DNA from 3 places in the Mediterraneibacter sp. HA8405 genome. Region 2 is predicted to be linked to each of the others. Evidence: predicted binding sites of a transcription regulator. Region 2 holds the regulator's gene; each other region holds the start of a gene.

Region 1 (7,254 bases), 930 kb from region 2:
AACCTGGCGGCAGGCGTTAAAATTTACAGCAGAATTGTCTGAGCGAATGCGAGTTTTCTGCTGTAAATTTTGCTCTTAGCCTGTCGTCAGGTTTTTTAGTTTTTCTTTATCTGCGGAATGGAAACAAAAGCACACATCCCTCATTTCCAGATCCGATTATCCAATCTCCTGGTATCCAGGTGTTTTCGGACGTCTCTCCACTCACAGCTCTCCGACAAATCCGAATTACATCATACCCATTCCGGCGCCGCCTGCCGGTGCAGCCGGCTGCGGCTCTTTAATTGTGGATACTACAGATTCTGTTGTAAGCAGTGTAGACGCAACGCTTGTTGCATTCTGCAGAGCGCTTCTTGTAACCTTTGCAGGATCAAGAATTCCGTTCTCTACCATGTCTACATACTCTTCTTTGTAAGCATCGAAACCGATTCCCGGCTCGGACTCTCTTACTTTATTTACAATAACTGCGCCTTCCAGACCTGCATTTGCAGCAATCTGATACAGCGGAGCTTCAAGAGCTTTCAGAATAATTCTTGCTCCTGTCTTCTCGTCTCCCTCAAGCTCTTCTGTCATCTTGGCAACTTCTTTCGCCGCATGAATATATGCAGAACCGCCGCCTGCAATGATTCCTTCCTCTACCGCTGCTCTTGTAGCGTTCAGGGCATCTTCCATACGGAGTTTTGCTTCTTTCATCTCTGTCTCTGTAGCTGCACCTACACGGATAACTGCTACGCCGCCAGCCAGTTTTGCAAGTCTCTCCTGAAGTTTTTCCATATCAAAATCAGATGTTGTCTCCTGCATTGCCTGCTTGATCTGTGCAATTCTGTCGTTGATTGCCTCTTTTTCGCCGCATCCGTCAACAATAACTGTGGTCTCTTTCTGTACTTTAACAGATTTCGCACGTCCAAGCTGCTCCATTGTTGTCTCTTTCAGATCATATCCGAGTTCCTCAGAGATTACCTGACCGCCTGTCAGAATTGCGATATCCTGCAGCATCTCTTTTCTTCTGTCACCATATCCCGGTGCTTTCACCGCGACAACGTTAAATGTACCACGCAGTTTGTTTACGATCAGAGTTGTAAGAGCTTCACCCTCAATATCCTCAGCAATGATAAGCAGTCTTGCGCCAGACTGTACGATCTGCTCAAGAAGCGGCAGGATATCCTGGATATTGGAAATCTTCTTGTCTGTGATCAGAATGTACGGATCATCAAGCACAGCTTCCATTTTCTCCATATCTGTTGCCATGTAAGCAGAAATATATCCGCGGTCGAACTGCATACCTTCTACCAGGTCCAGCTCTGTCTGCATCGTCTTTGACTCCTCAATAGTGATAACACCATCATTGGAGACTTTCTCCATTGCATCGGCAACCATCTCACCTACTGCCTCATCTCCTGAAGAAACAGCAGCTACTCTTGCGATCTGCTCTTTGCCTTTTACTTTGCTGCTCATAGACTGAATTGCTTCAACAGCTTTGTCTGTTGCTTTCTTCATGCCTTTTCTCAGAACAATCGGATTTGCTCCGGCTTCCAGATTCTTCATTCCTTCGTGAACCATAGCCTGCGCAAGAACTGTAGCTGTTGTTGTACCGTCTCCGGCAACATCATTTGTCTTGGATGCAACTTCTCTGATCAGCTGGGCTCCCATGTTCTCAAATCCGTCTTCCAGCTCAATCTCTTTCGCGATTGTAACACCATCATTTGTGATCAGCGGCGCGCCGAAAGATTTGTCAAGAACAACGTTTCTTCCTTTTGGTCCAAGTGTAACTTTTACTGTATCTGCCAGCTGATTCACGCCTTTTTCCAGTGCCGCTCTGGCTTCAGCGCCATATTTAATTTCCTTTGCCATGTCAATACATCTCCTTATAATCTATTTTAATTTAACTCAGTCAAATACATCGTCTGTACTCTGCACATTTTGTACACCAGCCCCGGCAAAAGCCTGCCCGGTATCTCATTCTTATTCTTCTACAATTGCCAGAATGTCATTCTGCTTTACAATAATGTACTCTTCTCCGTCCAGATTAACATCTGTTCCTGCATATTTGGAGTAGATTACCTTGTCGCCGGCCTTAACCTGCATTACAACTTCTTTTCCATCTATATTTCCGCCCGGTCCCACAGCGATAACTTCCGCCTCCTGGGGTTTCTCTTTTGCCTGTCCTGTAAGAACAATACCGGATTTTGTCGTCTCTTCTGCTTCTAACTGTTTTAAAACAATTTTGTCACCTAATGGTACTAACTTCATTGTAATTCCTCCTTGATTTTTGTTTATTAGCACTCATTTCACTTGAGTGCTAACCCCATGAATATAAAATAGCACTCTGCCGATGATTTGTCAACATAGTTTACAAGGTTTTTATAAATTCAAAAGAAGACAGGAAAAGGATCCGGAGCCTTTTCCTGTCTTTTTTCTGAATTTTCAAGCCGTAGCAGATAAAATAAAGCGCGCCTTTTCAGGCACGCTTCATCTGTTTACTTCCTTCATATACATTGTAAAAGCCATTTTCGATTCTGAATTTCAAAAGATTCGTATCTTCACAGCAGTATCTCTCTTTTACCACACCTGTACAGTAAAGCAGTTCCGTCCTGGTGGAAATATAACACCTGTATTTTGCATCCAGAGAAATAGCCGTCAGATCATCTTCCTTTAATTCGAGATAAATATAATCTTCCTCCAGATCATATTTATATACTCTGCATTTTCGGGTAGTGTCATCAAAAATACCATCTGCCGATATAATCTTTTCCATCTGCAAATCAACAGGATTTCCTTCATACATCGCAAATCCCTCCAGCTAATTCCGTTCTTTTTTTATTTTTTCAAGCTCTGTAAATACATAATCATTCAATACTTTGATATAGGTTCCTTTCATTCCGGAAGATCTGGATTCAATTACACCCGCGCTCTCAAATTTCCTGAGAGCATTTACGATAACAGAACGGGTAATTCCCACCCGGTCAGCGACCTTGCTGGCAACCAGAATTCCTTCTGTTCCGCCCAGTTCATCAAAAATATGTATGATTGCCTCCAGTTCGGAGAAAGAAAGTGTACTGATAGCCGACTGGACAATATGTTCCTTTCTTGTCTCCTCTGCGCTCTCCTCATTTACAGACCGGAGCATCTCCAGACCTACCACCGCTGTTCCGTACTCACTGAGAATAATATCATCGATAGAGTAAGAAGAATTCTGCTTATAGATAAACAGAGTTCCCAGCCTCTCTCCGGCAATATCTATGGGAGTAATAATCGCCTCGCATCCTTCCACGGCTTCCGGTGAAAATCCAAGTGTCTCAAGATTAACATTCTCTTTTGTAGAAAGGATGCTTAAAAGACGTTCATTGAGCATCTTATCGATATGAGAGCCGACCGATTCTGTAATAAGCTCATTTATCTCTCTCACATCACTGCACTTACTCACCCCAAGAATCTTTCCCTTTTTGCTGACCACCAGAACATTTGAATCCAGAATCTCCGTAAGGACAGCACAGATATCGTTAAAAACGACTTTGCTGGAATTGTTGTTGTGCAGCAGTTTATTAATTTTTCTGGTTTTATCCAATAGTTGTACGCTCATTATTTCCTCCGCATCTCATTTTTTTACATTGACAATTGTATACACAAATTCAGATAAATTAATAGATGAATCTATGTTATCATACAATTTAGAAAATATCAATGCAATTCAGTCATTCTTTTTCACTCGTTTCTTTATTCAGCCTGGTAACGTATCCGCATTTTTCATCAGCACACACCAGCTTGCTTCCTTTTTCAAGCATATAGCCTCCGCACTCCGGGCATTTTTCTCTGGACGGTTTCTGCCAGGACATAAAATCACACTCTGGATTATTCTCACATCCATAAAAACGTCTGCCTTTCTTTGTCATGCGGATAACCACATCCTTTCCGCACTTCGGACAGGGTACGCCAATCTTCTCAAGATACGGTTTCGTATTTCTACATTCAGGGAATCCCGGACATGCGAGGAACTTTCCGTGAGGTCCGTATTTAACGACCATATTCCGTCCGCATTCCTCACAGATTACATCCGTCACTTCATCTTCTATGGTAACACTTTCCAGTTCCTGCTCTGCCTTATCCACTGCTTCTTTCAGATCCGGATAGAAATTGCGGATTACTTCCTTCCAGGGCACTTTGCCTTCTTCAACCATGTCCAGCAGACCTTCCATATTTGCTGTAAAATGAACATCCACAATACTCGGGAAAGAATGCTTCATCATGTTATTTACCACTTCGCCGATCTCTGTCATATAGAGATTTCTGCCTTCTTTTGTCACATATCTGCGGCCCAGAATAATAGCTATGGTCGGCGCATAGGTACTGGGGCGTCCGATCCCCAGTTCTTCCATTGTCTTTACAAGTGTTGCCTCTGTATAATGGGCAGGCGGCTGTGTAAAGTGCTGTTTTGTATCAAACGACTCTTTTGAAAGAACTGAATCCATACTCAGATGTCCAACGAGCACATTACTCTCTTCTTTTTCTTCATCCGCCTCCGTATATACGTTGCGGAATCCGTCAAAAAGCTGTCTGGACGTGGATACTGAAAAAGCATACTGATCCGCTCCTATTTTCACAGCCGTAGTCTCATAGCGGGCCGGCTGCATACGGCTGGCAGCAAATCTTCTCCAGATCAGCTGATACAGCCGGAACTGATCCCTTGTAAGAGAATCCTTCAGTGACGCCGGCGTTCTGGTAATATCGGTAGGCCGGATTGCTTCATGGGCATCCTGGATATTTTTCCCGTTTTCCTTTGCTGCCTTCCTCGGTGCAGCATACGCTTCTCCATATACTGAAGAAATATACTCTCTGGCCGACTGATCTGCCTCTTCAGCCACTCGCGTGGAATCGGTACGGAGATAGGTAATAACACCCACAGTTCCATTTCCTTTTATATCGATTCCTTCATAAAGCTGCTGCGCAATCCGCATTGTTTTCTGCGTTCCGAAGTTCAGCGCTTTTGCCGCCTCCTGCTGCATAGTACTTGTAGTAAAAGGAAGAGGCGCTTTACGGATTCTTTCTGTTGTTCTGATATCAGTAATTTTAAACTCCGCTTTTTCCACTGTCCGTAGAATTTCATCCAGCTCTTCCCTGGAATGTATAGTCATCTTTGTGCTGCCTGTTCCGTAAAATCTGGCTGTAAGAGGCCTTTTTTCCCCTTTTACGTTCAGAACCGCATCCAGAGTCCAGTATTCTTCCGGAATAAATGCATTGATTTCATCCTCCCGGTCTGCTACAAGACGAAGGGCAACCGACTGAACTCTGCCGGCGCTCAGACCTCTTTTCACTTTTGCCCACAAAAGGGGACTGATCAGGTATCCTACCATACGGTCAAGGACACGTCGAGCCTGCTGGGCATCTACAAGCCCCATATCAATATCACGGGGATTTTTCAAAGATGCCTTTACAGCATTTTTCGTAATCTCATTAAATGTAATTCTGCGCATCTTCTTCTCGTCCAGCTTCAATGCCGCCGCAAGATGCCAGGATATTGCCTCTCCTTCCCGGTCCGGGTCAGTTGCAAGATATACTTTGTCTGCTTTTTTTACTTCTTTTCTCAGGCCGGCCAGAATATCCCCTTTCCCGCGAATTGTAATGTACTTTGGTTCATAATCATTTTCTATATCAATTCCAAATGTACTTTTCGGCAGATCACGCACATGTCCCTGAGACGCTGCAACCGTGTAACTGCTGCCCAGAAACTTTTTGATCGTCTTTACTTTTGCAGGTGACTCCACAATGACAAGATAGTGTGCCATAACCATACTCCTCCATCCGGCTCTTTTACTGCCGTATATTTTTATCAGCAACGGGATCACGTTTCCGCCGCCACGTAATTATTTTTCGTTATTTCTCTTGCGTATCCCTGCAGTTCCAGTGAAACAAGAAGCCCTACAAGTTCCCTGGGACTTAATTTTGTTTCTTCTGCAATCTGCTCAATGTTCTTCGGATACAAGCCGAGACAACTATACACCAATTTTTCTGTAGTTTCAAGAACTTTTTTATTTTTCCCTTTACGCTCAGAAACGTCGAAAGCCCCTATTCCCCACTCTTTCAGCAGCATTTCCGGACTTGTCAGAAGTCCTGCTCCCTGCTGGATCAGATAGTTGCATCCTCTGCTCAGGCTGCTGTTAACCGGTCCCGGGAGCGCATAAATGTCCCGTCCCTGTTCCAGCGCCATATCCACTGTAATCAGCGATCCGCTTTTTTCTCCGGCCTCCATTACAAGCACAACATCTGAAAGGCCGCTGATGATACGATTGCGGGCAGGAAAATGCCAGGAAAGGGGCGGCGTACCTGGTGGATATTCTGATAAAATGCCTCCGCCCTGTTCCAGTATATCCATATAAAGACCGATATGTTCTCTGGGATAACAGACATCCGGTCCTGATCCCAGTACTGCAAATGTCTTTCCACCTCCCATCAGGGCACCCCTCTGCCCCATACCGTCAACTCCTCTGGCCAGGCCGCTGATAATCTCTATCCCGTACTCGGCCAGAACTTTTCCAAATTCTACTGCATATTTTTCTCCATAAGGCGTACATCTTCGGGATCCTACAATTGCCGCTTTTCTGGATACCAGATCAGGCAGCTTCCCTTTTGCATAAATTGCATACGGGAAATCTGCCAGCTCCAGAAGCCGCTGCGGATAATCACCGGAAAACCACGGAATAAACCGGATTCCTTTTTTTGCCGCCTCTGAACATGCATTTCCAATCGTTTGTTTTGCTGCCGCCTTAAGAACCTGCCGCTCCTTTTCCGAAAGGAATTCCAGTCTGGCCAGCTGTGTTTCTTCTATATAATAAACCGCCCTGCCTGTCTTCATGCGCTCTCTGAGTAAATATTTCTTTTTCGAAGGAATTTCCTGAATTCCCGCAAACCAGTATTCATATTCCATTTCCTCATCTGTCAGTAAAATTCTCTCCGGGACTGTATTTCTGGATACGTTTATCCGTTTCACTTCTGTCACCTCCCCCAGTATTTTCTGTCCACTGTTCTATATCCGAGCGCTTCTTTTAAATGAACTGCTTTAATCTGTTCTTCTCCTTCAAGATCTGCAATTGTCCGTGCTGTCCTGATAATTTTATGATATGCTCTGGCAGTAAGTTTCATTGCAGAAAACGCCTGTTCCATCAGCTTTTGCTCTTTCTGACCAAGTCTGCAATAGCTTTTTATATCATTTATATCCAGCATCGCATTTGTTCTTATACCCGTCCCCCGGTATCGTTCTTTCTG
Region 2 (7,254 bases):
GGATCCTTTAAGATCAGATCCAGCTCCTTCTCACAGCCGAAGACAGCTTCCTCAAATGTTATACGGATGCTTTTTCTGATGCTGGCGCCTTTCATCGGGCCGTTTCCACCGCGGCCGCCGCGGCGACTGCCGCCGAAAAGATCCCCGAATATATCTCCAAATATGTCACTGAAATCGGCACCGCTGAAATCAAAGCCACCGAATCCGCCTGCACCGCCGGCGCCGCCTTCAAATGCCGCATGCCCGAACTGGTCATACTGACGCCGTTTCTCAGCATCACTTAAGACTGCATACGCTTCAGAGGCTTCCTTGAATTTCTTTTCCGCCTCTTTGTCTCCCGGATTCATGTCGGGATGATATTTTTTCGCAAGTGCACGATAAGCTTTCTTGATCGCCGCTTCATCAGCGTCCTTACTTACTCCGAGCACCTCATAATAATCTCTCTTTGTCTCTGCCATAACTGAAATACTCTACCTTTCACGAAAAAATCTACGAAACCACTCAGTGGTTCCGTAGAATTTTTTCTTATTCTTACCATGAAACAATGGGAAGATTCCCTGTGCTCTGTTCAGATCCGGTGATTTAGACTTCTTTATAATCTCCGTCCACCACATCATCACCCTGGAAACCGTCCGGAGCCGGACCAGCGCCTGCTCCCGGGTTCGGGCCGGCACCTGCTCCCGGATTCGGGCCGCCTGCCGCTCCTGCGCCAGCCTGCTCATACATCTTTGTAAACAGCTTCTGTGCGCTTTCCATCAGTTTCTCTTTCGCAGCCTTGATCTCAGCCACATCAGATTCACTTGTATTCTCAGGAGTGGATTTTGCAAGTACATCTTTAAGTGCCTGCATATCTGCCTCAACTGCAGCCTTGTCGTTTGCGTCCAGTTTATCGCCTACATCTTTGAGAGCTTTTTCTGTCTGGAATACCATTGCATCCGCTTCGTTTCTTGTATCAACAGCCTCTTTGCGCTTTTTATCCTGTGCCTCGAACTCAGCTGCTTCTTTGACAGCCTTATCGATGTCTGCATCAGACATGTTGGATCCTGCTGTGATTGTGATATGCTGCTCTTTGCCCGTTCCCAGATCCTTAGCGGATACATTTACAATACCATTTGCATCGATATCAAATGTAACTTCGATCTGCGGTACTCCACGCGGAGCCGGCGGGATTCCGTCCAGTCTGAACTGTCCAAGCGACTTGTTATCTTTCGCGAACTGTCTCTCGCCCTGTACTACGTTGATATCTACAGCTGTCTGGTTATCTGCAGCTGTGGAGAAGATCTGGCTCTTCTTTGTCGGGATCGTTGTATTTCTCTCGATCAGTCTTGTAGCGACACCACCCATTGTCTCGATGGACAATGAAAGCGGAGTAACGTCCAGAAGAAGGATATCTCCTGCGCCTGCATCACCTGCAAGCTTACCGCCCTGTACAGATGCACCAAGTGCAACACACTCATCCGGGTTCAGGGATTTGCTCGGCTCTTTGCCTGTCAGTCTCTTAACCTCTTCCTGTACTGCCGGGATACGTGTAGATCCTCCGACCAGAAGCACCTGGCCAAGATCTGCTGCCGTAATTCCTGCATCGGAAAGCGCGCGTCTTACCGGCTCTGCTGTCTTGTCTACAAGATCTCTTGTAAGCTCATCAAATTTTGCTCTTGTAAGGTTCATATCAAAGTGCTTCGGTCCTTCGGATGTTGCTGTGATGAACGGAAGGTTGATATTTGTTGTTGTTGCGGATGAAAGCTCTTTCTTTGCCTTCTCTGCCGCTTCTTTCAGTCTCTGGAGAGCCATCTTGTCTCCGGAAAGGTCTACACCTTCTTTTGCCTTGAAATCAGCCAGCATATAGTCTGTGATCATTTGGTCAAAGTCATCGCCGCCCAGTCTGTTGTTTCCAGCTGTGGAAAGAACTTCGATAACTCCGTCGCCGATCTCGATGATAGATACATCGAATGTACCGCCGCCGAGGTCATATACCATGATCTTCTGCTCTTTCTCATTGTCAAGTCCGTAAGCCAGTGCAGCCGCTGTAGGCTCGTTGATGATACGTTTTACATCAAGGCCTGCGATCTTTCCGGCATCCTTTGTAGCCTGACGCTGAGCGTCGTTGAAGTAAGCAGGAACTGTGATAACAGCCTCTGTCACTTTCTCGCCAAGGTATCCTTCCGCATCTGCTTTCAGCTTCTGAAGAATCATTGCGGAGATCTCCTGCGGAGAATATTTCTTTCCGTCAATGTCTACCTTATAATCTGTACCCATCTCTCTCTTGATCGAAGAGATCGTTCTGTTTGCGTTTGTTACGGCCTGACGTTTTGCAGGCTCTCCCACCAGACGCTCACCTGTCTTTGTAAACGCCACAACAGACGGTGTTGTTCTTGCGCCCTCGGTATTTGCGATGACTGTCGGCTGACCGCCTTCCATAACAGCCACGCAGCTGTTTGTCGTACCAAGGTCAATACCAATTATTTTTCCCATAGTAATGCTCCTCCTTTAATTTTTCTTTATTTATTCCAAATATTGAAGATGTCAGTTTGCAACTTTTACCATACTGTGTCTCACGACACTGTCACGGTACATATAGCCTTTCTGGAATTCTTCTGCGATGATGTTCTCACCCAGTTCCTCGTCTTCCACATGCATTACTGCATTGTGAAAGTCCGGATTGAATTCCTGACCAACTGCTTCGATCGGCTTCACTCCGATTCCTTCCAGTGTAGTCATCAGCTGTTTGTAGATCTTTTCCATCCCCTCTGCAAAAGGAGTGGCTTTCTCATCTTCCGGCATTGAGGATAATCCTCTTTCGAAGTTATCGACAATGGGAAGGATCTTTTCTATGATATCTTTCGCTCCTATCTCGTACATCTGGGATTTCTCTTTTTCCGTACGTTTGCGGAAGTTATCAAACTCTGCCATCTGACGGGTAAGACGATCTGTAAGTTCATCAATCTTCTCGTCCTTTTTATCTTTCTTGTTTTTCTTGCCGAAAAGTTTCTTCTTCTCTGCTTTTGAATCCTGTGCTTCTGAACCGGACTCATCTTCTTCAGTCTGTTCCCTGTCTGAACCGCTATTCTCTGCGTCGGACTGGCTGTCCGTTTCCGCATTTTTGCTTTCTGCGGTATCCTGTTCTGCTGTTTCTTCCTGCCCGGTCTGGGGCTCATCAACTTCAGCGGCTTTGGCTTTTGCTTCTTCGACAGCTTCTTTTACCATATCTTCTTTGCTCATCTTGTCACTCACCAGCTTTCCACCTTCCTGTTTATTCTTTCGGATTTTTATTGTAAATCGCATCCAACTCATTCTGCAGAGTCTTCAGCGTCTTCATGACATGTTCATAATCCATTCGTTTCGGACCAATGATACCGATTGTACCTTTCATGCCCTCGCCCAGCTCATATGTGGCCGTCACCACACTGCAGTCCTTCATCGTCTTTACCGGAGTCTCATCTCCGATATAAACCTGTATGCCGTGGTTGTTCTCGCTGGCAAGAGTCTCTGTAACAAGTTCTTCAAGCTGCTGTTTTTCCTCAAATGCACTTATAATTTCCTGGGCGCTCTGTTTATCGCTGAGTTCAGGATATTTGAAGATATTTGTAGCACCGCTTGTATAGATCTTCATGTCATCGTCTACATGTATAATTTCCGCCACCGCATCCAGCACATGCGCTACCACCTCGCTGTGAATGCCAGCCTGCTCTTTCAGTCTTGCGATCAGCCCCAGTGTAATCTGGTCAATGGACATACCGTTCAGAGTAGTGTTTAAAAGCATGTTCAGCTTCAGCAGTGTTTCATTACTTAATGTTTCACCGACTTCTATGATCTTATTCTTGATCACATTGCCGCCAAGCACAATAACCGCAACAATCTGTTCCTCGTCCACCTGTGAAAGCTGTATGAACTTCAATGTATTGCGGCTGTTTATCGGTGCTGAAACCATGGTCGCATAGTTCGTATTGGAAGCCAGCACTTTTGCTGCCTGCTGCAATACTTTTTCCACCTTGTCGGCTTTTTCCAGCATCGCGTCCTCGCGCTCTGTAATTTCCTGTTCTTTTTCCTCCATGAGCATATCCACATACAACCGGTATCCTTTATCCGAAGGAATCCTTCCTGCTGATGTATGCGGCTGGAAAATATATCCCAGATCTTCCAGATCTGCCATCTCATTTCGGATTGTAGCGGAACTTAAGTTCAGTTCTGTATATTTTGAAAGAGTTCTGGAGCCGACCGGCTCGCCGGTCTCGAGGTAGTTCTGTATGATCGCCTTCAATATAATAAGCTTTCTTTCGCTTAATGCAGAATCTACTGCCACAGTTCTGCCTCCTCTCCCTTATCACTATTAGCACTCTATTCTTTTGAGTGCTAACACCTTTCGTATATTAAGATAGCACCCTGCTTTCTTTTTGTCAACAGGATTTATATATTTTTTTGAGTAAACAGTAAAAACCTGAATTTTAAAACAATATTCCGTACTTTGATTTTTCCCGGCCTAATACTTTCCGGTCATAAAATTTGCCTCCGGAAGTTTTCCGCAGGCACTGTCTTTAAAAAATAAATTCACTGAACACATAGTTGCTGATATCAGTTCCTCTCTCAGTCAGACTGATTCTGGCTCCGGAATTTCTGATCAGTCCCTGTTTTTCCAGTTTTATCAGTTTCTCTCCATATACATCCATAATATTTCTGTCAAAAGACCTTCGAAAATCTTCGGGAGAAATCCCTGCTGTCTTCCGAAGGCCCAGAAACATAAATTCTTCCATCTGATCTTCCACAGACAGCTTTTCTATTTCTTCCAAAGTGGAATTCTGCTCTTCTGTTTTCATACAGGAACATGCAGAATTCTCTTCCCCCTCCGCTGCCTTTCCGCCGCTGCCATACACATGCATATACTTTTCCATATCCGCGGTATTGTGAAATCTGCATTCCCTGATCAGAGAGGAGGCCCCGAGACCCAGACCCAGGTATTCTTTCCGCTCCCAGTAGCCCAGATTATGCCGGCACTCATATCCTTCTCTTGCATAGTTGGATATCTCATACCTGTGGTATCCGTACTCGTTCAGAACAGAAGCTGTCCTCTGATATATTTCCCGGTCCTCATCCTCGTCCGGCAGCGGCGGAAAAGAGCTGTCTCCGGCATTTTCTTTTCCGTCTCCGTACAGAGTATAAAAGGGCGTTCCCTCTTCTATAATCAGACTATATGCTGAAATATGCTCCGGTCCCAGTTCCGCCACAGTCCGCAGCGTCCTCTCCCAGCTTTGTACGGTCTGCCCGGGAATTGCAGAAATCAGATCAATACTTACATTATTAAATCCGGCACGCCGCACCAGTTTCCATGTATTCAGGAACTCCCGGAATGTATGAATCCTTCCAAGCATTTTAAGCTCCCGGTCATTGACAGACTGAAGGCCGATACTGATCCTGCTAATTCCTGCATTTTTCCATGCTGCCGTTTTTTCCTCCGTCACTGTTCCCGGGTTCACTTCCAGCGTAATCTCCGGGTTTTCTGCAATATCAAAACTCTCCTTCAGCGCGCGAAAAATCCGGGCGGCGTCCTCCCCGCTCAGCACGGAGGGAGTGCCGCCGCCCAGAAATACCGTGCTGACACGGCAATCTTTGTGATTTTCTCCTCTGGCTCTGATCTCACGGATCAGCGCGTCTGTATAAGCATGTATTTCTCTTTCTCCGGCAGGAGCGGAGAGGAAATCGCAGTATGCGCATTTCTTTACGCAGAAAGGGATATGCACATACAGCTCCAGCTCTCTTTTTTCCATAAATCTGCTCCGTAGTTTCCGTTATCGCCTGTCATCTGTCAGTCGTCGTCCAGTTTCAGTACACTCATAAACGCCTTCTGCGGGATCTCTACATTGCCCACCTGGCGCATGCGCTTCTTTCCTTCTTTCTGTTTCTCCAGAAGCTTCTTCTTTCGGGATATATCGCCGCCGTAACATTTTGCCAATACATCTTTGCGCATAGCCTTGACAGTCTCCCGGGCAATAATCTTGCTTCCGATTGCCGCCTGAATGGGAATCTCAAACAGCTGTCTGGGAATCTCTGCCTTAAGTTTTTCGCACATTTTTCGTCCCCGCTCATAGGCACTTCCGGCAAATACAATAAATGACAGCGCATCTACTTCTTCTTTATTAATCAGAATGTCCAGCTTCACAAGGTCAGAGCGCTGATATCCCATCATCTCATAATCAAAAGAAGCATATCCTCTGGAACGGGATTTCAGAGCGTCAAAGAAATCATAGATAATCTCGTTCAGAGGCAGATGATAATGCAGTACGGCCCTTTTTTCTTCAATATATTCCATGCTCTGGTAAATTCCGCGCCGCTCCTGGCACAGATCCATGATTGCGCCGATATACTCGGAAGTCACCATGATTTCTGCTTTTACCATGGGTTCCTCCATATATTCGATCTCCGCCGGGTCCGGCATATTTGTCGGATTGGTCAGATCCTCCACTTCCCCGTTTGTCTTGTGCACCTTGTAAATAACACTGGGGGCTGTGGTAACCAGATCCAGATTATATTCTCTCTCCAGGCGTTCCTGAACAATCTCCAGATGGAGAAGACCCAGGAAGCCGCACCGGAATCCAAATCCCAGAGCCGCGGAAGTCTCGGCCTCAAACTGAAGTGCCGCGTCATTGAGCTGCAGTTTCTCAAGAGCATCTCTCAAATCCGGGTATTTTGCCCCGTCCGCCGGGTAAAGGCCGCAGTATACCATAGGATTTACCTTTTTATATCCGGGCAGAGGTTCGGAACAGGGATTGGATGCATCGGTAATTGTATCGCCCACCCGGGTTTCTTTTACATTTTTCAGGCTGGCGGTGATATAGCCTACCATTCCTGCCTCCAGTTCATCACACGGGATAAACTGTCCGGCTCCAAAGGTTCCTACTTCCACCACTTCCGCCCGGGCTCCGGTAGCCATCATAAGCATAGGCGTCCCTTTTCTGACCGTTCCTTCCTTAATGCGGCAGAATACGATTACTCCTTTGTAAGAATCATAAACGGAATCAAAAATCAGCGCCTGAAGGGGAGCGGACGGATCCCCGCCCGGAGCCGGGATCTTCTGAATAATCTGCTCCAGCACCTCATGGACATTCTGTCCGGTCTTCGCGGAAATCAGCGGCGCGTCTTCTGCGTCAATGCCAATTACATCTTCAATTTCTTCCTTAACCCGGTCCGGATCCGCGCTGGGCAGGTCAATTTTATTGATTACAGGCATTACGTCCAGATCATGATCCAGTGCAAGGTACACGT
Region 3 (7,254 bases), 620 kb from region 2:
GCTCTACGCCTTCGTCCTGGCCAATCACACGTTTGTGCAGTTCTTCTGCCAGATGAAGAGTCTTGTTTCTCTCACTCTCGTTCAGTTTTGCTACCGGAATTCCGGTCCACCGGGAAATAATCCGGGCGATTTCCTCGTCTGTCACTGCCTCATGAACAAGAGACAGGTCTTTTTCCTTTACCTTCTCCTCTTCCTCTTCCAACTGTTTCTGAAGCTGAGGCAGACGGCCGTACTGAAGTTCTGCCGCTTTATTCAGATCATATTCCCGCTGTGCCTTCTGAATATCCCGGTTGACCTGCTCGATCTCTTCCCGGATCTTCTGGACACGTTCCACGGAAGTCTTCTCATTCTCCCACTGAACTTTCTTATTCGCGTACTCATCCTTCAATTCTGCAAGCTCCTGCTGCAGATGTTCCAGACGTTCCCGGCTGAGCCGGTCTTCTTCTTTCTTCAGCGCCTCTTCCTCAATCTCCAGCTGCATGACACGCCGCCGCAGCTCATCCAGCTCTGTAGGCATGGAATCCAGTTCCGTCTTGATCAGCGCACAGGCCTCATCCACCAGGTCAATGGCCTTATCAGGAAGGAAACGGTCCGAAATGTAACGGTGGGACAGAGTTGACGCCGCTACAAGGGCGCTGTCCGTAATCTTAACGCCATGGAAAACTTCATACCGCTCCTTCAGTCCACGAAGAATAGAAATCGTATCCTCCACTGTAGGCTCATCTACCAAAACCGGCTGGAACCGCCGTTCCAGAGCCGCGTCTTTCTCAATATACTGCCGGTACTCATCCAGTGTGGTTGCGCCGATGCAATGCAGCTCGCCTCTGGCAAGCATAGGCTTAAGCATATTACCGGCGTCCATTGCACCGTCTGTTTTACCTGCTCCCACAATTGTGTGCAGCTCATCGATGAACAGAATGATCTTGCCGTCGCTGTTCTTCACTTCTTCAAGCACCGCTTTCAGACGTTCCTCGAACTCTCCGCGGTATTTCGCTCCTGCCACAAGAGCGCCCATGTCAAGAGAAAAGATTGTCTTTTCCTTCAGTCCTTCCGGGACATCCCCGCTGACAATCCGCTGGGCAAGCCCTTCTACAACTGCGGTTTTACCGACGCCCGGTTCTCCGATCAGCACCGGGTTATTCTTTGTCTTACGGGACAGAATCCGGATCACATTGCGGATCTCTTCATCTCTTCCGATTACCGGATCCAGCTTCTGCTCTCTTGCTCTCTCCACAAGATCCTGTCCGTATTTGTTCAGCGTATCATAGGTTGCTTCCGGATTATCGCTTGTAACCCGCTGGTTGCCTCTTACAGTGGAAAGCGCGTGTAAAAATCCTTCCCGGCTGATGCCGAACTCCCGGAAAAGCTGTTTCATATCTTTACTTGCATATTTTAACAGGGCAAGAAACAGATGCTCGACAGACACATACTCGTCTCCCATCTGTTTCGCCTCATCCTCTGCATGGATAAGGACATTATTGAGATCCTGTCCTACGTAAGCCTGACCGCCCTGGACTTTCGGCCGCTTACCGATGGCCTGCTCAACTCTGTTGATAAAGAGCCTGCCCTGGATACTCATCTTTTCAAGCAATTTTAAAATCAGGCTGTCATCCTGTGTCAGCAGAGCATACAGCAGATGCTCCTGCGCCAGTTCCTGGTTGCCGTTATCTGCAGCAGCCTTTTCACATTCCTGAACCGCCTGAAGTGATTTCTGCGTAAATTTATTTATATTCATGGCTTCTCCCTCCTTTTCGCCACGTGTAATTCCGTGTTCTATTAGTAATATAGCAATAATTGTTAGCCAAGTCAAGTCTCGAGTGCTAATTCAGCATAGAAATTTCTAAATAATTTCTAAACCAGATTTCCGGGACACCGTCACAGATTTTTCAATCCTGTTATAATACTTATCTATATTTATTTCTACTTAAAATGCAGATTCCATGATATAATTATCAGAACGGACGCCTGTCTCTGCCCTGCGCCCAAAAAGAATTCATTTATTTCAGGAGGCTGTTCTTCTATGAATCCAACTGTCAGCATTATCGTACCTGTATATAACGCGGAATCCAGCCTGTCCCGCTGTGTGGACAGCATTCTCGGCCAGGAATATCAGGATTTTGAACTCCTGCTTGCAGATGACGGAAGCACGGACCGCTCCGGCAGCATCTGTGACGCCTACGCGGCTTCTGATTCCCGTGTAAAGGTGATTCACAAATCAAATACAGGAGTCTCAGACACAAGAAACACCGCGATCAGCCATGCCTGCGGAACATACCTGCAGTTTCTGGACAGTGACGACTGGATTACCCCGGATGCCACGAAACTTTTTGTCCGGGCCGTGGAAAATACACAGTGCGACATGGTAATCGCGGACTTTTACCGGGTTGTCGGCGAACGAGTTTCCCACAAAGGTGATATTGACGACAACAGCGTTCTGACCCGGGAAGAATTCGCGGGACATATGATGAAAAACCCCGCTGATTTTTATTATGGCGTTATCTGGAACAAGTTATACCGGCGGGATATTGTAGAAAAATATAACCTGAGGATGAATACTGAACTGAGCTGGTGCGAAGATTTTCTTTTCAATCTGGAATATATTCTACATGCGGAAACCTTTTACGCGCTGAAAGCGCCTATCTATTATTACGTAAAAACAAAGGGCTCTCTCGTATCCCAGAGCGCTACAATTGTAAACTCTGTCCGCATGAAGCTTACTGTTTTTGAATACTATAACCGTTTTTACAAACATGTGCTGGATGAAAAAGAATATGAAAAAAACCGTTTCCAGGTATACCGGTTTCTGATCGGCGCCGCAAAAGACGGCGCTGTACCGCCCTCCATACTCCCCGGAGCCACAAAGCTCGGCAGGGAACGGACGCGCATATGTCCGGAAGCCGTAACAGGAGAAGGGATCCTGGCTTCCTCCTACCGCAGCCGCAAGCTGCTGGACCGGTATCTGGAAATTGCCGCCCTGAAATACGGGCTTTCTCTGGAGGAAATCCGGATGATTATGTTTCTGGATCATGCCCGCCAGATCAATACAAAGAAAGATCTGGCCGACTTCACAGGCATGACCATGCGCGCCCTGACACTTATGCTTCAGAAGCTGGAAGCAAAAAAGCTGATCCGGACCACGGAGCATCCCGCAGAGAAGAAAACAAAATCCGGCGCCCCCGTCCATTCTCCGCACAAGCTCCTGGATATTGTATTTCTTTCCGATTCGGAGCCCATTCTCCAGGAACTCCAGACCGTACAGAATGATTTCGATCAGGTTCGTTTTGCAGGCATGGATGATGAGGAACTGGTACAGTATGCTGTCCTCACCGAAAAAATCCGCCAGAACATCCAGGAAACTCTTCTTTAGTTCTCCCCGATATCCGCAAAATCCGTTGCCACTCTCTCCTGAAAGCGGAGGTCGTGATCAACAGCCAGCATGGTCGGGCGGCAGCGCAGCAGGAGCTGCTCAATCTGCATCCTGGAGAAAATGTCAATATAATTCAGCGGCTCATCCCAGATATACAGATGAGCCGGCGTCAGGAGTCCTGCCGCGATCAGGATTTTCTTCTTCTGCCCTTCCGAATATTCTTCCATGTTTTTGCCGAACTGGTTTCTGTCCACATCAAGTTTCCGAAGGACTGCGCAGAACAGACTTTCATCCAGGTCTTTTTCCCGGCAGAACTCAAAAATACTCCCTTTCAGGAAAGACGTATCCTGGCTCACATAGGAGATCACGAGTCCCGGCGCGGTATACAGACTTCCGCTTTCCACACAGAGCCTGTTTCCCTTCTCATTCCTTCTGTTCTCATATCCGGCCTGGCGAAGTATCATTTTCAGAAGGCTGGACTTTCCGCATCCGTTGGCGCCTCTCAGAAAGAGCCGTTCCCCCTGGCAGAGTTCGAAATTCAGATTTTCAAAGATACATTCCCCTGCCCCTTCATATCTGAGAGCCAGCTGCTCCGCCCGCACCAGTGTCTTTTTATGATGTTCCAGAGGCATAATCTTCAGGTTCTCCACCGACTCGATATCCTGCAGGAGACCTTCCTTTTCCCGGATCTCCCGCTGTATGCGTCCCTGCATCTGGCGGACTCTGCTGTTCATCTTTTTCGTCTTCGCCCCGATGTAAGACCGGGTTGCAATGGACCGGTCATGCTCCCTGACCGGATCGAATCCAATCTTCGCCCCCTCGTTTTTCTCTGCCCATCTTGTTGTCTTCTCCGCCGCTTTTTTCAATTTCCCGATTTCTTTCAGATGTTTTTCATTTTCCTTTCTGGCAAAGTCATCTTTTCTTCTTTTGTTTTCCTCCCAGCTTGAAAAATTGCCGCTCTGTACTTCAATACTGCATCGGTTCAGTACCAGCATATGGTCCACACAGGCGTCCAGCAGATCCCGGTCATGGGATACCAGAATAAATCCTTTCTTGCCCGACAGATAGGTTTTCACGCTCTCCCTGGCGTGCTGATCCAGGTGATTGGTCGGCTCATCAATCAGCAGAAAATCATTTTCCCCGGAAAAGAGCACCGCCAGCATAATCTTGGTCCGCTCTCCAAAGCTCAGAGTTTCAAAAGGACGGTATAGCGTCTCCGCATCCAGGCCCAGCTGATCCAGTTCGCACAGAATACGCCACTGCTCACATCCCGGTTTCCACTGTTCTGCCAGTTCCGCCCCGGACTGCCCCATCTCTTCCAGCCCCATCTGATATGGGAAATAGTCGAACCTCGTACTGCAGGCAATGGTGCCGCTGTACGGATACGCTCCCATCAGCAGACGCAGAAATGTGGTCTTGCCCTTTCCGTTTCTTCCTGCAAATCCCAGTTTCCAGCTGGTATCTACTGAAAATGATACATTTTCAAAAACCGTGTCCGGACTTCCCTCATAAGAAAAAGTGAGGTTGTTTACACAGATCTGTGACATACACATTCCTCCTCTCATGTGCTGTCAGAGACAGGATATATCTGTAAACTTCCTCACTTTTCGTATTCTCTGTATGACTCTTATAAGTATCCGCTCCGCCGCTGCAGACAGAAAACAATACTTTCCGGTTTTTCCACAAAAAAAGAGAGGCTGTGAAGACTTCACCTGCTTCCGGCAGCATAAAACAAATATCCCCTTCCGGGTAATATACCTGTCGTTTCACGCTTGCAAAAACAGATTATTTCTTCATCTTTTCACCTCTTCCTTCAAATCTGCATTCATTATATGCCCGGATTGTCCGTCTGTCAAACACTTTTCAGACATATCTTCATTTTCTTCCGTACGTGCCGGCTTGTGAATAAAAAGAATATTTTATATAATGGATTTGATTTTTATATGGAAAAGATTCGCTCAGAAGCGTCCTCTGCAAAACGGCTGAAAATGGACTGAGAGGCCGTTTTTCCCCGTTTTCATGCATGTGCAATCTCCGGTTGCGCATTTGCAACCGTATTTTGGTGGCCTGCAACCGCGGAAAAATGTATTCTGACAGTGAAGGGAGGAAACAAATATGACCTTTGGAGAAAAAATACAGAAACTGAGAAAAGAAGCCGGCCTGTCTCAGGAAGAGCTGGCCTGTCAGCTGGGAGTATCCCGGCAGGCGGTCAGTAAATGGGAACGGGACAGCGGATACCCGGAAACGGAAAAGATCATACACATGAGCAGACTTTTTAATGTAACCCTGGATTATCTGCTCAATGAAGAAAATTCCCGCAGGGACCAGGACAGCGCCCCGTCCCGGACAGAAGAAGAAAAAGGGGTCTATGTAAGTCTGGAAACAGCCCGGGGATTCCTTGCCTGCCAGAAAGTACGATACCGGAAGATAAGCCTGGCAGTCTTCCTCTTCATTGCAAGTCTGGCCTTCTGCTTTATGGAGGCTGAAACCGGCATTCTGATCTTCATGATTCTTATAATTGCCGGAGCAGTACTTTTATTTTCGGTAAAACTAAGCGACTACCCATACCGCAGATTATGGAGCGAACCGCTTCTGTTTGACAAAAATATTCTGTCAGAACTGACCGCCGAATACACAAATTACAGAAAAAGAGCACATACAGGAATCCTTACAGGAATCGCTCTGATCGGAATCGGCATCCTGTTTCTCCCGCTTCTCCTTCCGGCAGAGCAGGAGTTCTGGGACAGTGTTGTTCTGGGAGCTGGAATGATTCTGGCCGGAGCCGGCGCGTTTCTGTGCATCTATCTGACAGGCATGATAAAATCCTACCGGTTGCTTATCAGAAACACAGATCAGTTATAATAATATAGATTATCCTCCCCTTCAGAAAGGAGTGAGTTTTTCATGAAAATAAAGAAAACAGCAACAGCACTCTGTGCCTTAGCCGCCGTTCTCCTCTGCGGCTGCGGATCCGGTCCGGCCGTCCTGTCTCCGGACCTGCCGGATATTTCCGGGGATTCCGGAACATTTTCAAAAGCTCAGAAGATTACCATTGTCCCGGCAGACGCAGAAAAAACAGGCCGAACTATTACCGGAAACAGAGAAATCGATGCCTTCACAGTGGAAATGGAACCGGAAAACTGGAAAATAGAATCAATCCCTGAAAGCGCAGAAGAAACCGGTACTTTTCAGTTTGCCCAGGAAGAAACCATAAAGCTTGGACAAACAGAAAACAACGGCCACATGCAGACTCTGTGCGAAATAACCGTCTATGACAGTCCTTATATCAAACTGCAGCTTTCCGGATTCTATCATCCGTCTTTTTCTTTTAAAATCAGCCCGGAAGCCGCGGATTATCTGAATGGATATGTGTAAACCGACAACGTCAGTATGCAGGAGTATTCTGCTAACTTGAAATTTTAAATTCCAGTGCAGAGTTAAATTCCACCACACTTTGTTTTTTGCCGATTTTGCAGAAGATTTTTGAGCAAAATATCCTCTTTTCTGCTATAATTAGCTCAACTCATCGAAAAATACTTGATTTCTGGGCATAGGAAACGGACCGCTGAAAAATAGTGTGCGAGACTGAATTCCACCGGTCACATCTAAAAAATGTGAAATGTTTACTTCCAGTCTGACAGCAGATTTCGATCAGTTGATTAGTGATTAAAGCGGATCAGCTTAGGTGTCAGATTTACCTCATCCGGGGCAATCGGCCTAAGCTGAAATGCGTTTAAGACCTCTCCTCCCAGCGTTTCCAATGCAACGCTGTATGGCGTTCTTCCATCCAGGCTTTCCCTGGGAGTAGAGTTGATATGGTTCACGATCAGATTGACATCCCATTGTGTGAGAAACTCAAAGCTGGTGCCTTTCGGCAGAACCATCCG

Evidence for each region. Region 2 encodes HrcA, which represses chaperone genes, less so after heat shock. Its sites were predicted from a motif close to TGTTAGCACTCNNNNNNNNNGAGTGCTAACA; they were not measured.
Region 1: a site for HrcA is predicted at 2,272-2,302, ahead of AC0QUU_RS12310 (co-chaperone GroES). Genes of this name have one in related genera too.
Region 3: a site for HrcA is predicted at 1,796-1,826, ahead of clpB (ATP-dependent chaperone ClpB). Genes of this name have one in related genera too.

The regions. Positions count from the first base shown of each region.
Region 1 covers NZ_CM148758.1:2,615,214-2,622,467, forward strand. Annotated here, with positions in the region: gene groL (chaperonin GroEL) at 226-1,848, opposite strand; gene AC0QUU_RS12310 (co-chaperone GroES) at 1,960-2,247, opposite strand; gene AC0QUU_RS12315 (hypothetical protein) at 2,456-2,782, opposite strand; gene codY (GTP-sensing pleiotropic transcriptional regulator CodY) at 2,798-3,577, opposite strand; gene topA (type I DNA topoisomerase) at 3,690-5,777, opposite strand; gene dprA (DNA-processing protein DprA) at 5,834-6,916, opposite strand; gene AC0QUU_RS12335 (YifB family Mg chelatase-like AAA ATPase) at 6,985-7,254, opposite strand, start outside.
Region 2 covers NZ_CM148758.1:1,684,129-1,691,382, reverse strand. Annotated here, with positions in the region: gene dnaJ (molecular chaperone DnaJ) at 1-458, opposite strand, end outside; gene dnaK (molecular chaperone DnaK) at 583-2,472, opposite strand; gene grpE (nucleotide exchange factor GrpE) at 2,524-3,219, opposite strand; gene hrcA (heat-inducible transcriptional repressor HrcA) at 3,251-4,300, opposite strand; gene hemW (radical SAM family heme chaperone HemW) at 4,533-5,759, opposite strand; gene lepA (translation elongation factor 4) at 5,798-7,254, opposite strand, start outside.
Region 3 covers NZ_CM148758.1:1,060,150-1,067,403, reverse strand. Annotated here, with positions in the region: gene clpB (ATP-dependent chaperone ClpB) at 1-1,735, opposite strand, end outside; gene AC0QUU_RS05025 (glycosyltransferase) at 2,021-3,367, shown strand; gene abc-f (ribosomal protection-like ABC-F family protein) at 3,364-4,914, opposite strand; gene AC0QUU_RS05015 (helix-turn-helix domain-containing protein) at 5,483-6,229, shown strand; gene AC0QUU_RS05010 (hypothetical protein) at 6,272-6,742, shown strand; gene AC0QUU_RS05005 (IS30 family transposase) at 7,027-7,254, opposite strand, start outside.